Linked DNA regions of Nisaea sediminum. The protein of the gene in region 1 interacts with the protein of each later gene in a pairwise test. Links are inferred from orthologs where the notes say so. Each region holds a gene or a part of one and is shown in the gene's direction. Other genes may lie near its edges. The genes, in order: lpdA and IG122_RS09520.

Region 1 (6,543 bases):
TGGCCTGAACTACAAGCCGAACAAGGCCGACTGGCTGGAAGGCAAGTGGTCCGGCTTCACCAAGGCGCATGGCGATGCCCGGCGCGGCGAGACCGCGGTCGCCAAGGACACGCTGCGCGAGGTCGGCATGAAGCTGACCGAGGTGCCGGACGGCGTCAATGTGAACCGGAAGCTGCAGCGCGTGATCGACCAGCGCCGCAAGGCGATCGAGACCGGCGAGGGCATCGACTGGTCGAACGCCGAGAGCCTCGCCTTCGGCACCCTGCTGGTGCAGGGCGACGGGGTCCGGCTCAGCGGCCAGGATTCGGGCCGCGGCACCTTCTCTCAGCGCCACTCGGTTTGGATCGACCAGAAGAGTGAAGAGCGCTACATCCCGCTCAACCACCTGGCCGAAGACCAGCAGACCTACGAGGTCATCGACAGCCCGCTCTCCGAAGCCTCGGTGCTCGGCTTCGAATACGGCTTCAGCCAGGCGGAACCGAATACGCTGACGCTCTGGGAAGCGCAGTTCGGCGATTTCGCCAACGGCGCCCAGGTTGTGGTCGACCAGTTCATCAGCTCCGGCGAGCACAAATGGCTGCGCATGTCCGGTCTGGTGATGCTGCTGCCGCACGGCTACGAGGGCCAGGGTCCGGAGCATTCCTCCGCCCGTCTCGAGCGCTATCTGCAGCTCTGTGGCGAGGACAACATGCAGGTGGTGAACGTCACCACGCCGGGGAACTATTTCCATGTGCTGCGCCGTCAGCAGCGCCGGGATTTCCGCAAGCCGCTGATCGTGATGTCGCCGAAGTCCCTGCTGCGTCACAAGCTCTGCGTCTCGACGCTCGACGAGATGGCGGAAGGCACGACCTTCCACCGCGTCATGTATGACAACGAGGTGCTGTGCAAGGACAAGGACGTCAAGCGCGTCGTGATCTGCTCCGGCAAGGTCTATTACGATCTTTACGAGGAGCGCGCGCGGCGTGGCCAGACCGACGTCTTCTTCCTGCGCCTGGAACAGCTCTATCCGTTCCCGCGCGCGGCGCTGATGCAGGAGCTGGCGCGGTTCCCGCAGGCCGAAGTGGTCTGGTGCCAGGAAGAGCCCTGGAACATGGGCGCCTGGTCCTTCGTCGACCGGCGGATCGAGAGCGTACTGATCGAGCTCGACGGTGCCTGCAAACGCCCGCTCTATGCGGGTCGTGCGGAAGCCGCCTCGCCTGCGACCGGCAACCATGGCCGCCATGTGCGCGAGCAGGAGGCACTGGTCTCCGAGGCGCTCGCGGTCGGCGAGGAAATGAGCAAGGGCAGCCGCTTCGCGGCGGAATAATCCGAACCAAGTCATTGCCGCCGGCCCATCCCCGGCGGCAAATCACATGATGCGCCGGTCATGGCGCCTTTAAAGAGAATGGACGGAGATATGGCGACGGAAATCAAGGTACCGGTTCTTGGGGAATCGGTGTCCGAGGCAACGGTAGCGCGGTGGATGAAGGCCGTCGGGGACGCGGTCGCGGCCGATGAGCCGGTGGTCGAACTCGAGACCGACAAGGTGACCCTCGAGGTTCCCGCGCCGGTCGCCGGCACGCTGCAGGAAATCGTCGCCGCCGAGAACGCGACCGTCGGCGTCGATGCGCTGCTCGGCGTGATCGCCGAAGGGGCCGCTCCGGCGAAGAAGGAAGAGTCCGCGAAGCCGGCCGAAGCCAAGGCCGAGGCCGCTCCGGCGCCCGCCAAGGAAGCGCCGAAGCCCGCGCCGGCTCCGGCCGCTGCGCCCGCCGCCGTTGCCGGCACGCACGAGGTCAAGACCCTGTCTCCAGCCGTGCGCAAGCTCATCGAGGACAACAATCTCGATCCCGCGAAGATCAAGCCGACCGGCAAGGACGGACGTCTGGTGAAAGGCGACGTGCTGGCCGCGATCGAGGCCGGAACCGCGAAGGCGACCGCGTCGGCTCCCGCCGGTGCCGCGCCGGCCGCCGCCGGACCGCTGCCGCCGCGCGCCGAGGATCCGCGCGAGGAGCGGGTGCGGATGACGCGCCTGCGCCAGTCCATCGCCCGCCGCCTGAAGGACGCGCAGAATACAGCCGCCATGCTCACCACCTTCAACGAGGTGGACATGACCGAGGTCATGGCGCTGCGCAATCTCTACAAGGACGGCTTCGAGAAGAAGCACGGCGTGAAGCTTGGCTTCATGTCCTTCTTCGTGAAGGCCTGTATCGCCGCGCTGCAGGAGCTGCCGGCGGTCAATGCCGAGATCTACGGCGACGAGCTGATCTACAAGAACTACTACGATATCGGTGTCGCGGTCGGCACGCCGCAGGGTCTGGTCGTTCCGGTCCTGCGCGATGCGGACAAGCTGAACTTCGCCGGCGTGGAGAAGGGCATCGGCGATCTCGGCCGCAAGGCGCGGGACGGCAAGCTCACCATGCAGGACATGACGGGCGGCACCTTCACCATCACCAACGGCGGCGTCTACGGCTCGCTGATGTCGACCCCGATCCTGAATCCTCCGCAGTCCGGCATCCTCGGCATGCACAAGATCCAGGAGCGGCCGATGGTCGTGAACGGCAAGGTCGAGATCCGGCCGATGATGTATCTGGCGCTGAGCTACGATCACCGCATCATCGACGGCCGCGAGGCGGTGACCTTCCTGGTCCGCGTCAAGGACGCGCTGGAAGATCCGCGCCGCCTGCTGATCGACATGTAATCGCGGCGCGCGCGGGCCCGGCCCGCGCGCGGCCTCTTCTCGAACGAGCTGACAAGAAAGCAATTCATCATGGCTGACAGCTACGATCTCGTCGTTATCGGTGCGGGCCCCGGCGGCTATGTGGCCGCGATCCGCGCCGCGCAACTGGGCATGAAAGTGGCGTGCGTCGAGAAGCGCGCGACCCTCGGGGGCACCTGCCTCAATGTCGGCTGCATTCCGTCCAAGGCGCTGCTCTCCTCCTCGGAGAAATTCGCCGAGGCACAGGATCACCTGAAGGAGATCGGCGTCGATGTCGGTTCCGTGAAGCTGAACCTGAAGCAGATGATGGCGAACAAGGCGAGCGTGGTCGAAGGGCTGACCGGCGGCGTCGCGTTCCTGTTCAAGAAGAACAAGATCGACTGGAAGACCGGCACCGCGGTGGTGAAGTCCGCGACCGAGGTCGAGGTCACCCCGGATAAGGGCAAGAAGGAAGTGCTCAAGACCGAGCGCGTCCTGATCGCCACCGGTTCCGAGCCGACCCCGCTGCCGGGCCTCGAGATCGACGAGAAGAAGATCGTCACCTCCACCGGCGCGCTCGAGATCGCCAAGGTTCCGGGTCACATGGTCGTCATCGGCGGCGGCGTGATCGGCCTCGAGATGGCCTCGGTCTGGTCCCGTCTTGGCGCCAGGGTCACGGTGGTCGAGTTCCTCGACCGGATCGTCCCGGGCATGGACGGCGAGGTCGCCAAGAAATTCCAGCGCGTGCTGCAGAAGCAGGGCATCGAGTTCAAGCTCGGCACCAAGGTGACCGCGTCCAAGAAGACCAAGACCGGCGTCAGCCTGACCGCCGAGCCCGCCAAGGGCGGCGATAAGGAGACCATCGAGGCAGACGTCGTGCTGGTCGCCATCGGCCGCCGCCCCTTCACCGCGGGCCTCGGCCTCGACAAGGTCGGCGTGAAGATGGACGGACGCGGCTTCATCGATGTCGATGCCGACTTCGAGACCAATGTCGAGGGTATCTTCGCCATCGGCGACGTGATCAAGGGTCCGATGCTGGCGCACAAGGCCGAGGAAGACGGCGTGGCCGCGGTCGAGACCATGGCGGGCCAGTCCGGTCACGTGGACTACAACCTCGTTCCGGGCATCGTCTACACCTGGCCGGAAGTGGCGAGCATCGGCAAGACCGAGGAGCAGCTGAAGGAAGCGGGCGTCGAATACAATGCGGGGTCCTTCCCCTTCTCCGCCAACGCCCGCGCCAAGTCCGTCGGCATGACCGAGGGCTTCGTGAAGGTCCTCGCCGACAAGAAGACCGACGCGGTGCTCGGCGCCCACATCATGGGCCCGGAAGCCGGCAACCTGATTCATGAGATCGCCGCGGTCATGGCCTTCGGCGGCTCGGCCGAGGATATCGGCCGGATCTGCCACGGCCACCCGACCCTGTCCGAAGCGGTCAAGGAAGCCGGTCTCGCGGTCGGCAAGGCCGCGATCCATATCTGATCGGAAGTTTCGAGATCGAAACAGAAGCCGCGGCCCTCGGGCCGCGGTTTTTGTTTGCCCATTCACTCACAAATGGTCGTCATCCCCATGCCAATGGGGACCCAGGGAAGGCGGGCCCGGTTCTACGATCCCTGGGTTCCCGCGTGCGCGGGAATGACGACGGTAAAGATCAGGAACCCCTCAGATCCTTCGCATCCTGGCGCCGGCTGAAGGGCAGCCAGAGCGAGAAGGCGAGCGGTGCGAGGCTTGGCAGCGCCACCGGGTCGGGGTCGGTGATCGGCAGAGGCAGTTCCTCGTTCGAGCCGCCGTCTAGCCAGAGCGCGAGCTTGCGGCCGAGCGCCGTGGTCATGGCGATGCCGCGGCCGTTGCAGGCGATGGCCGAGAAGGCGCCGTCGCCGAGCCGCATCAGCCGGGGCATGTAGTCTCGCGCGGCGGCGAGTCGGCCCTGCCAGGCGAAGTCTGCCCGGAGGTCCGGCAATTGCGGCAGCAATGCCTGCAGCCGCCCGAGATGGTGCGTGCGCCCGCGCTCGACCGAGCCGAACGGATTGGCGAGCAGGCCGCCGGTGACGATCCGGTTGTCGTCGGTCCAGCGGTAGGCGATCAGGTCCTTGCGGGTATCCGCCGAGCAGCGGTCGTTCGGCAATACGCTCTTGCGCAGCTCCGGATCGAGCTGCTGGGTCGCGACCTGGAAGAGGGTGATCGGGAACTGCGTGCCTTCCGCCTTCGGCGCGAGCCCGCCGCCGGTGCTGTTGGTGGTCAGCAGCACCCGGTCCGCGACGAGTGTGCCGTGATCGGTCGAGAGACGCCACTCGGCGCCCTGCTTCTCGATCCAGGTCGCCCGGCTGTCGATATGGAGCGTGACGCCGGCCCGGACCGCCGCATGGGCGAGGCCGCGGACGAAGGCGAGCGGGTTCAGGTGCCCGCCGGTCGGATCGAGGAAGGCGCCGTGATAGGCCTCGGAGCCGGTCTCCGCGATCGCCTCCTCGCGGCTGAGCAGGCGGACCGGTCGGCCGAGGTCCTGCCACTGCTGCACCCGGTCCTTCAGCCACTCCACCTTGTTCGCGGCATGGATCGGCTGCATCCAGCCGGTCTGCTTGCCCCAGCACTCGATGCCGTGGCGCCGGATCAGGTCGAAGACCAGCTCGCCGCCCTCGCCGAGCATGCGGACCAGAAGCTCGCCCTTCTCGGCGCCGAACTTGTCTTTGGCATAGCGCGGGTCGAGCCCGGTCAGCAGGTTGGGGACGACGAAACCGGTATTGCGGCCCGAGGCCCCGAACCCGGCTTCGTCCGCTTCCAGCAGCGTCACCTTGTGACCCGCCTCGGCGAGATGGAGGGCGGTCGAGAGCCCGAGGAAGCCGCCGCCGACGACGGCGATCTCCGTGCGCGCCTCGCCCTCGAGGCGCCTGGCCTCCGGTCCCGCCGGGGCGACGGAATGCCAGAAGGAATTCTGGAAACTGAGCGAGGGATGCGGCGCGCCCGCGAGATCTTCCCAGATGGTCGGCTTGTAGCCTTTATGCGCGATTTCCGGCATCGGCTCTTCCCTCGTCGGACGGGTTCATTATTGTGTCGGCCGACCTTGCGCCGTCAGAGACGAAGACCGCCGGTGAGACATGTCGTTGGGAGCATGTCCGAGCGGCCGGACGCGCGCAAGAGAAGTGAGAAAGGTCGAGAATGCGGGTCATCTGTCTGACGCTGTTCCTCGGTGCGCTGGTTGCGCCCGGCGTGCTGGCGCAGGACGTTTCCGACGGCGAGCTGGCCTCCGAAATGCGTTTCCAGGGCGGGCAGAGCGTTTTCCATTACGACTGGCAGCGTCTGACCGGAGACCTCACCTGCGACGGTGCGGCCGACAAGGTGGCCGGATATGTCGATCTGGACAATCCGGAGGGTCTCAGTTTCTTCTTCACGGTGGTCACGCGGCAAGACGGCAAGCTTGTCTCCGATGCGACGGTCACCTTCTTCGACGAGCGGCACGATCGCGGTCTCTGCGGCGAGGGAAAGCCGCCGCCGGTCCTGAGTCTCGAGCGGCTGACACCGGAGGAGGCACGGGAGCTGACCGGGAAAGAGGATGCGTGTCCAGTCGTGGTCAGGATCGACGACGGGCTGTGCGCCGCGCACCGCTATTTCTGGAGTGCGGAACCGGATCGGGACGACCGTCTCATGCCGGTGAAGAACTGAGGGTCGGGCAGGGACGAAAAGCGATGACCGGACGGATGCGGATATTCCTTGTTGCGGCGCTCGCCGCCGTGTTCGCCCCGGATTCTGTCCGGGCGCAGGACGTTACCGATGCCGAGCTCAAGGGCGAGATGCGCTTTCACGGCGGAGAGCACGCCGCTGCCCACGACTGGCAGGTGCTGACCGGGGACGTGACCTGCGACGGCGATGCCGACAAG
Region 2 (6,578 bases), on another replicon or contig:
GTCGTTGCCTTCGACAAGGCGACCGACGTCGTTCTGGACCATCTGGGCATCGGAGAATCCTACAGGCAGGCCGAAGAGGCCTCCGTCTTCGTTCTGGAGGCGCATGTCACCTATGACCGCGAGGTGCATCCGGGAGACCGCTTGCGCTTTACGACGCAGTTTCTCGATCATGATTCGAAACGCGTGCACCTGTTCCACCGGATGTATCATGCCGGGGCGGGCTATCTCGCCGCGACCAATGAACTGATGATCATGCATATGGACCTTACGACGCGCCGTCCGGCGCCGTTTCCGGCTACCGCGCTGTCGCGGATTGCCGAACTGCACGACCTCCATAGAACGCTGCCGCGGCCAGACGCCGCCGGACACGCGATCGGCATCCGGCGGCGGTGACGAAATGTCCGACGGTTTTCCGGTAAAGTGGATTTCAAAGGGACGTGAACGAGCGCTCCATGTGCTTCGAAACGAGCAGGTGCTGCTTTCCGGCCTCGCGGTCGTGATCGGCGTCGCCGCGGCCTTTTCCGCCGTCCTGTTCCGGGAACTGATCGGCCTTATCCAGACGGGCTTCTACGGTTTCGAGCACGAGCGGGTGGCGTCCGGAGTCGCCGCGCTCGCTTGGTGGCACGTGCTGCTGGCGCCGGCCGTCGGCGGACTGCTGATCGGATTGTTCGTGCGGTATCTCATGCCCGGCGGCCGGCCACAGGGCGTGGCCGATGTGATCGAGGCGAATGCGCTGCGGGCGGGACGCGTCTCCGGGCGGGTCGGTCTCGGGGCGGCCTTCGTCAGCGCAGCCTCCATCGGCGCAGGCGCTTCTGTCGGGCGCGAAGGGCCCGCGGTGCATCTCGGTGCCACCATCGCAAGCTGGATCGGGCGCCGGTTCAGGCTCAACCGCTCGCAGTCCCGCACTCTCCTCGGCTGCGGCGTGGCGGCGGCGGTTGCGGCATCGTTCAACGCCCCTGTCGCCGGCGTCTTCTTCGCCCTCGAGGTGGTCATCGGGCACTATGCGCTGACCGCCTTCGCCCCGATCGTCATCGCCTCGGTCGCGGGAACGGTGGTGTCGCGAACCTATTTCGGCGACGTGCCGGCTTTCGTCGTGCCGCCGCACGAGATCGCGTCCTTCTTCGAGTTCGGAGCCTTCGCCCTGCTTGGCATTACCTCCGCCATCGCCGCGGTCGCCTTCATGCGGGTGTTCCGGTTTTCCCAGAAAGTGGCCGACTTCACCCGGCTGCCGCTCTGGATCAGGCCGGCCGTCGGCGGTCTCGCGGTCGGCGGAATCGCTGTCTTCTATCCCGAGATTCTAGGTGTCGGCTACGAGGCGATGGATAACGCGCTGAACGAGAATTACGCGCTGCTCATGCTTGTCACGCTGGCGCTGCTCAAGATCGTCGCGACAGGCATCTCCTTCGGCTTCGGCTTCGGCGGCGGGGTCTTCAGTCCGAGCCTTTTCATCGGCGCCATGGTCGGAGGCGCCTTCGGTATCATCGCGTCGATCCCGAACCCGGATATCTCATCCGGGCACGGCGCCTACACTCTGGTCGGGATGGGGGCCGTCTCGGGGGCGGTCCTCGGGGCGCCGATCTCGACCATGCTCATCATCGTGGAGCTGACGGGCGATTACCGGCTGACGATCGCTGTCATGGTGGCCGTGGTGATCGCCTCGCTGCTGACCCGGACCCTGCACGGACCGTCGCTGTTCCACGATCAGCTCGCGGCGCGCGGCATCACCGTGCGCGGCAGCCACGACGTCGCCGTGCTGAGCGGGGTAGTCGTGGCCGATCTGATGCGGGACGACCAGGCCTCGATTCGCGACGATGCGTCACTGGAGGATGTCAGGAAGGCGTTGCTGAGTGCGGCGGGCGGTGTTGTCTTCGTGGTCGATGGCAAAAACCGGCTGCAAGGCAGCATAACTCTGGCCGATCTCGGAAAATATGCTTTCGAAACCAACACGGAGGCAGAATTTAAGCTCGACGAGGTCATCGACCGGTCGCGCCCGATTCTAGCAGGCGGAGACGAATTGGGGACGGTCTTGGACCGGTTCGGTGCGGGTGGCGACGGGCAGCTTCCGGTCGTTCGCGAGACGGGCTGGCCGGTTCTGGTCGGGCGGCTCGACGAGGCCGACGTCATGCGTGCCTATAACCAGGCCCTGGAACGCCTGCGGGACGAGGAACATGGCGAAAGCCGGGGACGCTGAGCGGGAAGAGCAGCCTGAAAGGACGACGGGGTGCTTCCATTCACCCGTTGGGGACAAGTGATGGAGTGGCACCCCGTCTACCGTTTGTCGCGACCATTTGGGACCGGCTCTTGAAAGGTGCGACAACGGATTCGAAACCGTATTAACGCGAGACCCGATCCATCTGTGATATAGCTAGCGCAAGATGCGTCTACGGCAATGGAACGAGGCATTCGCTCTTGGTGGTTTTTTTTAATTCCTGGGAACCACCTCGATTTAAATGAACTGTAAAGCCTAATTTACTAAAACTTTGTTAAAGGGCGAAGCATTTGGCAAGCTCTTTCGGATCGTGCGCTGGATTGAATGACTGATCTGTTTTTTGAAAGTGAACCTGAACAACCGCTTTCGCGCGGTACCGGAGCCGAGCCCTATTTCGATGGGCTGAACACGCCACAGGCGGAGGCGGTGCGATCCCTGGACGGCCCGGTTCTGGTGCTGGCAGGGGCCGGAACGGGCAAGACCCGCGTGCTGACGACCCGTCTCGCGCATCTGATTTCGACCGGGACGGCGCGGCCCTGGAACGTGCTCGCGGTCACTTTCACGAACAAGGCGGCGCGGGAGATGCGCGAGCGGGTGGCCGCCGTGATCGGACCGATGGCGGAGCAGGTCTGGCTCGGTACCTTTCATGCCCTCGGCGCCAAGATCCTGCGGCGCCATGCCGAACTCGTCGGGCTGCGGCCCGATTTCACCATCCTTGATGCGGACGATCAGCAGCGGTTGCTGAAACAGATCCTGCAGGCGTCGAATATCGACGACAAAAAATGGCCGGCGCGCGCGATGATGGGCGTGATCCAGCGCTGGAAAGATCGCGGCCTGACCCCCGACAAGGTCGGACGGGACGAAGCGGGCGACCTCGCCGGCGGCCGCATGGTCGAGATCTATCGGCTTTACCAGGAGCGTCTGAAGATCCTGAACGCGGTGGATTTCGGGGATCTGCTTCTGCTCGTCGTCGACATCTTCCAGAGCCATCCCGATGTGCTCTCGCGGTACCACGATCAGTTCACCCACATTCTGGTCGATGAATATCAGGACACCAACGTCGTCCAGTATCTCTGGCTCCGGCTGCTGGCGCAGAGGAACCGGAATATCTGCTGCGTCGGCGACGACGACCAGTCGATCTACGGCTGGCGCGGCGCCGAGGTCGGCAACATCCTGAAATTCGAGAAGGATTTTCCCGGCGCCCGGATCGTCAGGCTGGAGCAGAATTACCGCTCCACCTCGCGCATCCTTGCGGCGGCGTCCGGCCTGATCGCCCATAACGAGGGGCGACTCGGCAAGACGCTCTGGACCGAGGGTGCGGACGGCGAAAAGCTGGAGGTCCGCGGGCTCTGGGATGGCGAATCCGAGGCCCGCTATGTCGGCGAGGAGATCGAGGCGCTGCAGCGCAAGGGCGCGAAACTCTCCGAGATCGCGGTGCTGGTGCGCGCCGGCTTCCAGACCCGAGAGTTCGAGGAGCGTTTCCTCACCATCGGTCTGCCCTACAGGGTCGTTGGCGGCGCACGGTTTTACGAGCGGATGGAGATCCGCGACGCGCTGGCCTATCTCCGGGTGATCAACCAGCGTGACGACGATCTCGCCTTCGAGCGGATCGTGAACAAGCCGAAGCGCGGGATCGGCGACAGCACCATGCAGGCTGTGCATCACCTCGCGCGGAACGAAGGTACGTCGCTCTACCGCGCGGCCGCGCGCATCGTCGAGACCGACGAGCTGAAACCGGCGGCGAAGCGCAAGCTCGCGGAGGTGATCGAAAATTTCGAGCGCTGGCGCTCCCTCGTCGAGGTCGAGGATCACAGCGACCTCGCCCGCATCGTGCTGGACGAGTCCGGCTATACCGAGATGTGGCAGAAGGACAAGTCGCCGGAAGCGCCCGGACGGCTCGAGAACCTTAAGGAACTCTGCGGGGCGATGGAGGAATTCGAGAACCTCGCCGGCTTTCTCGAACATATCAGCCTGGTGATGGAAAATGCGGAAAGTGCGGACCAGGAGCAGGTCAGCATCATGACCCTGCATGCCGCCAAGGGTCTCGAATTCAACGACGTATTCCTGCCCGGCTGGGAAGACGGCATGTTTCCGAACCAGCGGGCGCTGGACGAGAATGGCGCCGCCGGGCTCGAAGAGGAACGGCGGCTGGCCTATGTCGGACTGACGCGTGCGCGCAAGCGCGTGCATATCAGTTTCGCCGCGAACCGCCGCGTCCACGGCATGTGGCAGAGTGCGGTGCCCTCGCGCTTTGTCGAGGAACTGCCGGACGAGCATGTCGAGATTTCCAGCGAGACCGGGTTCCAGGGCTCGCGCTACGGCGGGTTCGGAGCCGGGGGCGGCTCCGCGGATCTCTGGGGTGATGGCGGTTTCGGCTATGGATCGGCCCAGTCGGGACGCGGTCCGGGTTACGGTCGGCGCCGGGGCGAAAGCCGTGCCGGCCCGCCCCTGCTGGAAGGCAAGGGCTATGTCGTCGACCGGTCTTCGCCGTCGGGCTTCTCGGTCGGGGAACGCGTCTTCCACCAGAAATTCGGCATGGGCACCGTCTCCTCCATCGATGGGGACAAGCTGCAGATCGCCTTCGACAAGGCGGGCAGCAAGAAAGTCGTCGCGAGCTTTGTGAGCAAACCATGAAACCAATCTGGCAGGTCTCGCTGGAGACCTCCGCGGAGGCGGCGCTCCCGCTTTCCGACGTCCTTGAGCCGTTCGTCGACGCGATTTCCGTATTCGAGGAAGAGGATCGCGGGATCTGGGTCCTCAAGGGCGTGACGACAGAGGAACCGGACCGGCGGGCCATCGTTGCCGCGCTCTCGGTTGCGGCCGCGGTCGAGGGCTACGCCTTGCCCGAAGTGGAGGTCGCCCTCTTGCCGGATACCGACTGGATCCGGCTCAATCGGGAATCCTTCCCGGCGATGCAATTCGGGCGCTTCCTGGTGCATGGCTCGCACCTCCGTGGCAAGACGCCGAAAGCGGTTCTCGCGATTGAAGTGGATGCGGCGCAGGCCTTTGGCTCCGGCTCGCACGGAACGACCGAAGGCTGTCTGCGCGCGATTGGCATGCTGTCGCACCGGATGCGGCCGCGGAACGTGCTCGATATGGGCTGCGGCTCGGGCATCCTCAGCATGGCGGCGGCGAAGATCTGGCCCGACGCCCTCGTGCGCGCCGTCGATATCGATCCCGTTTCGGTGACGACGACGCGGGAGAATGCGGTGGCGAACCGGGTTGCGGCGCGGGTCCGTGCCGACGCGGGCAACGGCTATGACGTCCTCGCCCGGGAGCCGTCGGGCTCCTACGATCTTATCCTCTCCAATATCCTTGCGCGTCCGTTGTGCCGGATGGCGCCCGACCTGGCGCTTCAGCTCAAGCCTGGCGGCATGGCGGTGCTGTCGGGATTGCTCTTCCATCAAACCGCCGCGGTCGTCGCGGCGCACCGGGGCCAGGGGCTCCGCCTGGTGCGCAAATGGCCCTGGGGCGCCTGGAGGCCGGTGTGGCTGGAAAAGAAAAAGGGCGCGGTCGGAGGCCCGCGCCGGCAGGGACGTATCTACTTAGGGGAAATTCGGCGGTTCCGAATGGGAGGAAGGTTCGGAACCGCCGGTATTCGAGCTTGGAAAGCCTCCTTTGGGGAGGGGGATATCAGGCGGCTTCCCGGTGCTCGTCGGTATTCGCGGCCTTGACGGTAACAACCGCCGGGGCTTCGGCGACGGCGGCCATCGGGGCGATGATCGTCTTCGCGGCGACCGGCTCGGTCGTGGACGCGGCCAGCTTGCGGGCGACATGGGCGATATCGCTGCGATAGAGGCCGATATCGGCCAGCATGCGGTCGTCGAGGTCGTTCAGTTCCGCCATCGTACGGGAGATCCGCAGGCGGTTGATCAGGTTCGAGAACATGGTTTTCACTCCGTTCACAAGAAGGGTGCCGATATAGCGGTTCCATTCCTGGCGGATGTGCATCTCGGCGGAATAGAGGCTGTGATTGCGGATCACTGTGTTGTCCGGATCGCTGATCCGGGCAACAAAGGGGCCCGCTTCAATCACGCGCAGGTTATCGGCGCGGCTCAGTTTGTAGTAGTTCATGATCTTCGCCTCGTAAGGCTCTGTTGTTCGATGACCGGAATATAGATCCTTGCTTGACATGCGAGGAGCGATGTGTTTGCAGCGCAGTTATGCGTTTGATGCATGCGCAAGCAAGATTGCCATGCGTTGAATTAATCGCTCGTTAATATTTCTTATCTGTCGTTTGGATTTCGCTCCCTTGTTCCCGTTCGCTCGGCTGCCTAATCTGGCGACGATCGATGAATTCAGAGAGAGCGGGGGGATCGCATGTCCGTAACGGGCGGCGCTGCGGAACGGCTGGCAGCATTGAGGTCCG

The links.
Region 2: the proteins of lpdA (region 1) and IG122_RS09520 interact in binary tests that used the Escherichia coli proteins (3 or more experiments, as listed by UniProt). The link is inferred for Nisaea sediminum from one-to-one orthologs.

What each region holds. Positions count from the first base shown.
Region 1 is NZ_JACZCQ010000006.1:783,499-790,041, forward strand. The notes cover bases 2,014-4,949. They hold lpdA (dihydrolipoyl dehydrogenase), read left to right. Parts: upstream 2,014-2,746; coding sequence 2,747-4,153; downstream 4,154-4,949. Other genes in these bases: odhB (2-oxoglutarate dehydrogenase complex dihydrolipoyllysine-residue succinyltransferase), read left to right, coding at 2,014-2,677; IG122_RS15775 (NAD(P)/FAD-dependent oxidoreductase), read right to left, coding at 4,323-4,949. Outside these bases: IG122_RS15760 (2-oxoglutarate dehydrogenase E1 component), read left to right, coding at 1-1,306; more of odhB, read left to right, coding at 1,397-2,013; more of IG122_RS15775, read right to left, coding at 4,950-5,684; IG122_RS15780 (hypothetical protein), read left to right, coding at 5,825-6,328; IG122_RS15785 (hypothetical protein), read left to right, coding at 6,352-6,543. UniProt on the Escherichia coli protein: Lipoamide dehydrogenase is a component of the glycine cleavage system as well as of the alpha-ketoacid dehydrogenase complexes.
Region 2 is NZ_JACZCQ010000004.1:93,202-99,779, reverse strand. Bases 2,218-5,188 are described here. They hold IG122_RS09520 (ATP-dependent helicase), read left to right. Parts: upstream 2,218-2,533; coding sequence 2,534-4,843; downstream 4,844-5,188. Other genes in these bases: IG122_RS09515 (50S ribosomal protein L11 methyltransferase), read left to right, coding at 4,840-5,188. In the rest of the region: IG122_RS09530 (thioesterase family protein), read left to right, coding at 1-393; IG122_RS09525 (chloride channel protein), read left to right, coding at 398-2,191; more of IG122_RS09515, read left to right, coding at 5,189-5,883; IG122_RS24000 (DUF1127 domain-containing protein), read right to left, coding at 5,843-6,283; IG122_RS09505 (aminopeptidase P family protein), read left to right, coding at 6,530-6,578. UniProt on the Escherichia coli protein: A helicase with DNA-dependent ATPase activity. Unwinds DNA duplexes with 3'-5' polarity. Translocates on single-stranded DNA with 3'-5' polarity. Initiates unwinding more efficiently from a nicked substrate than double-stranded DNA.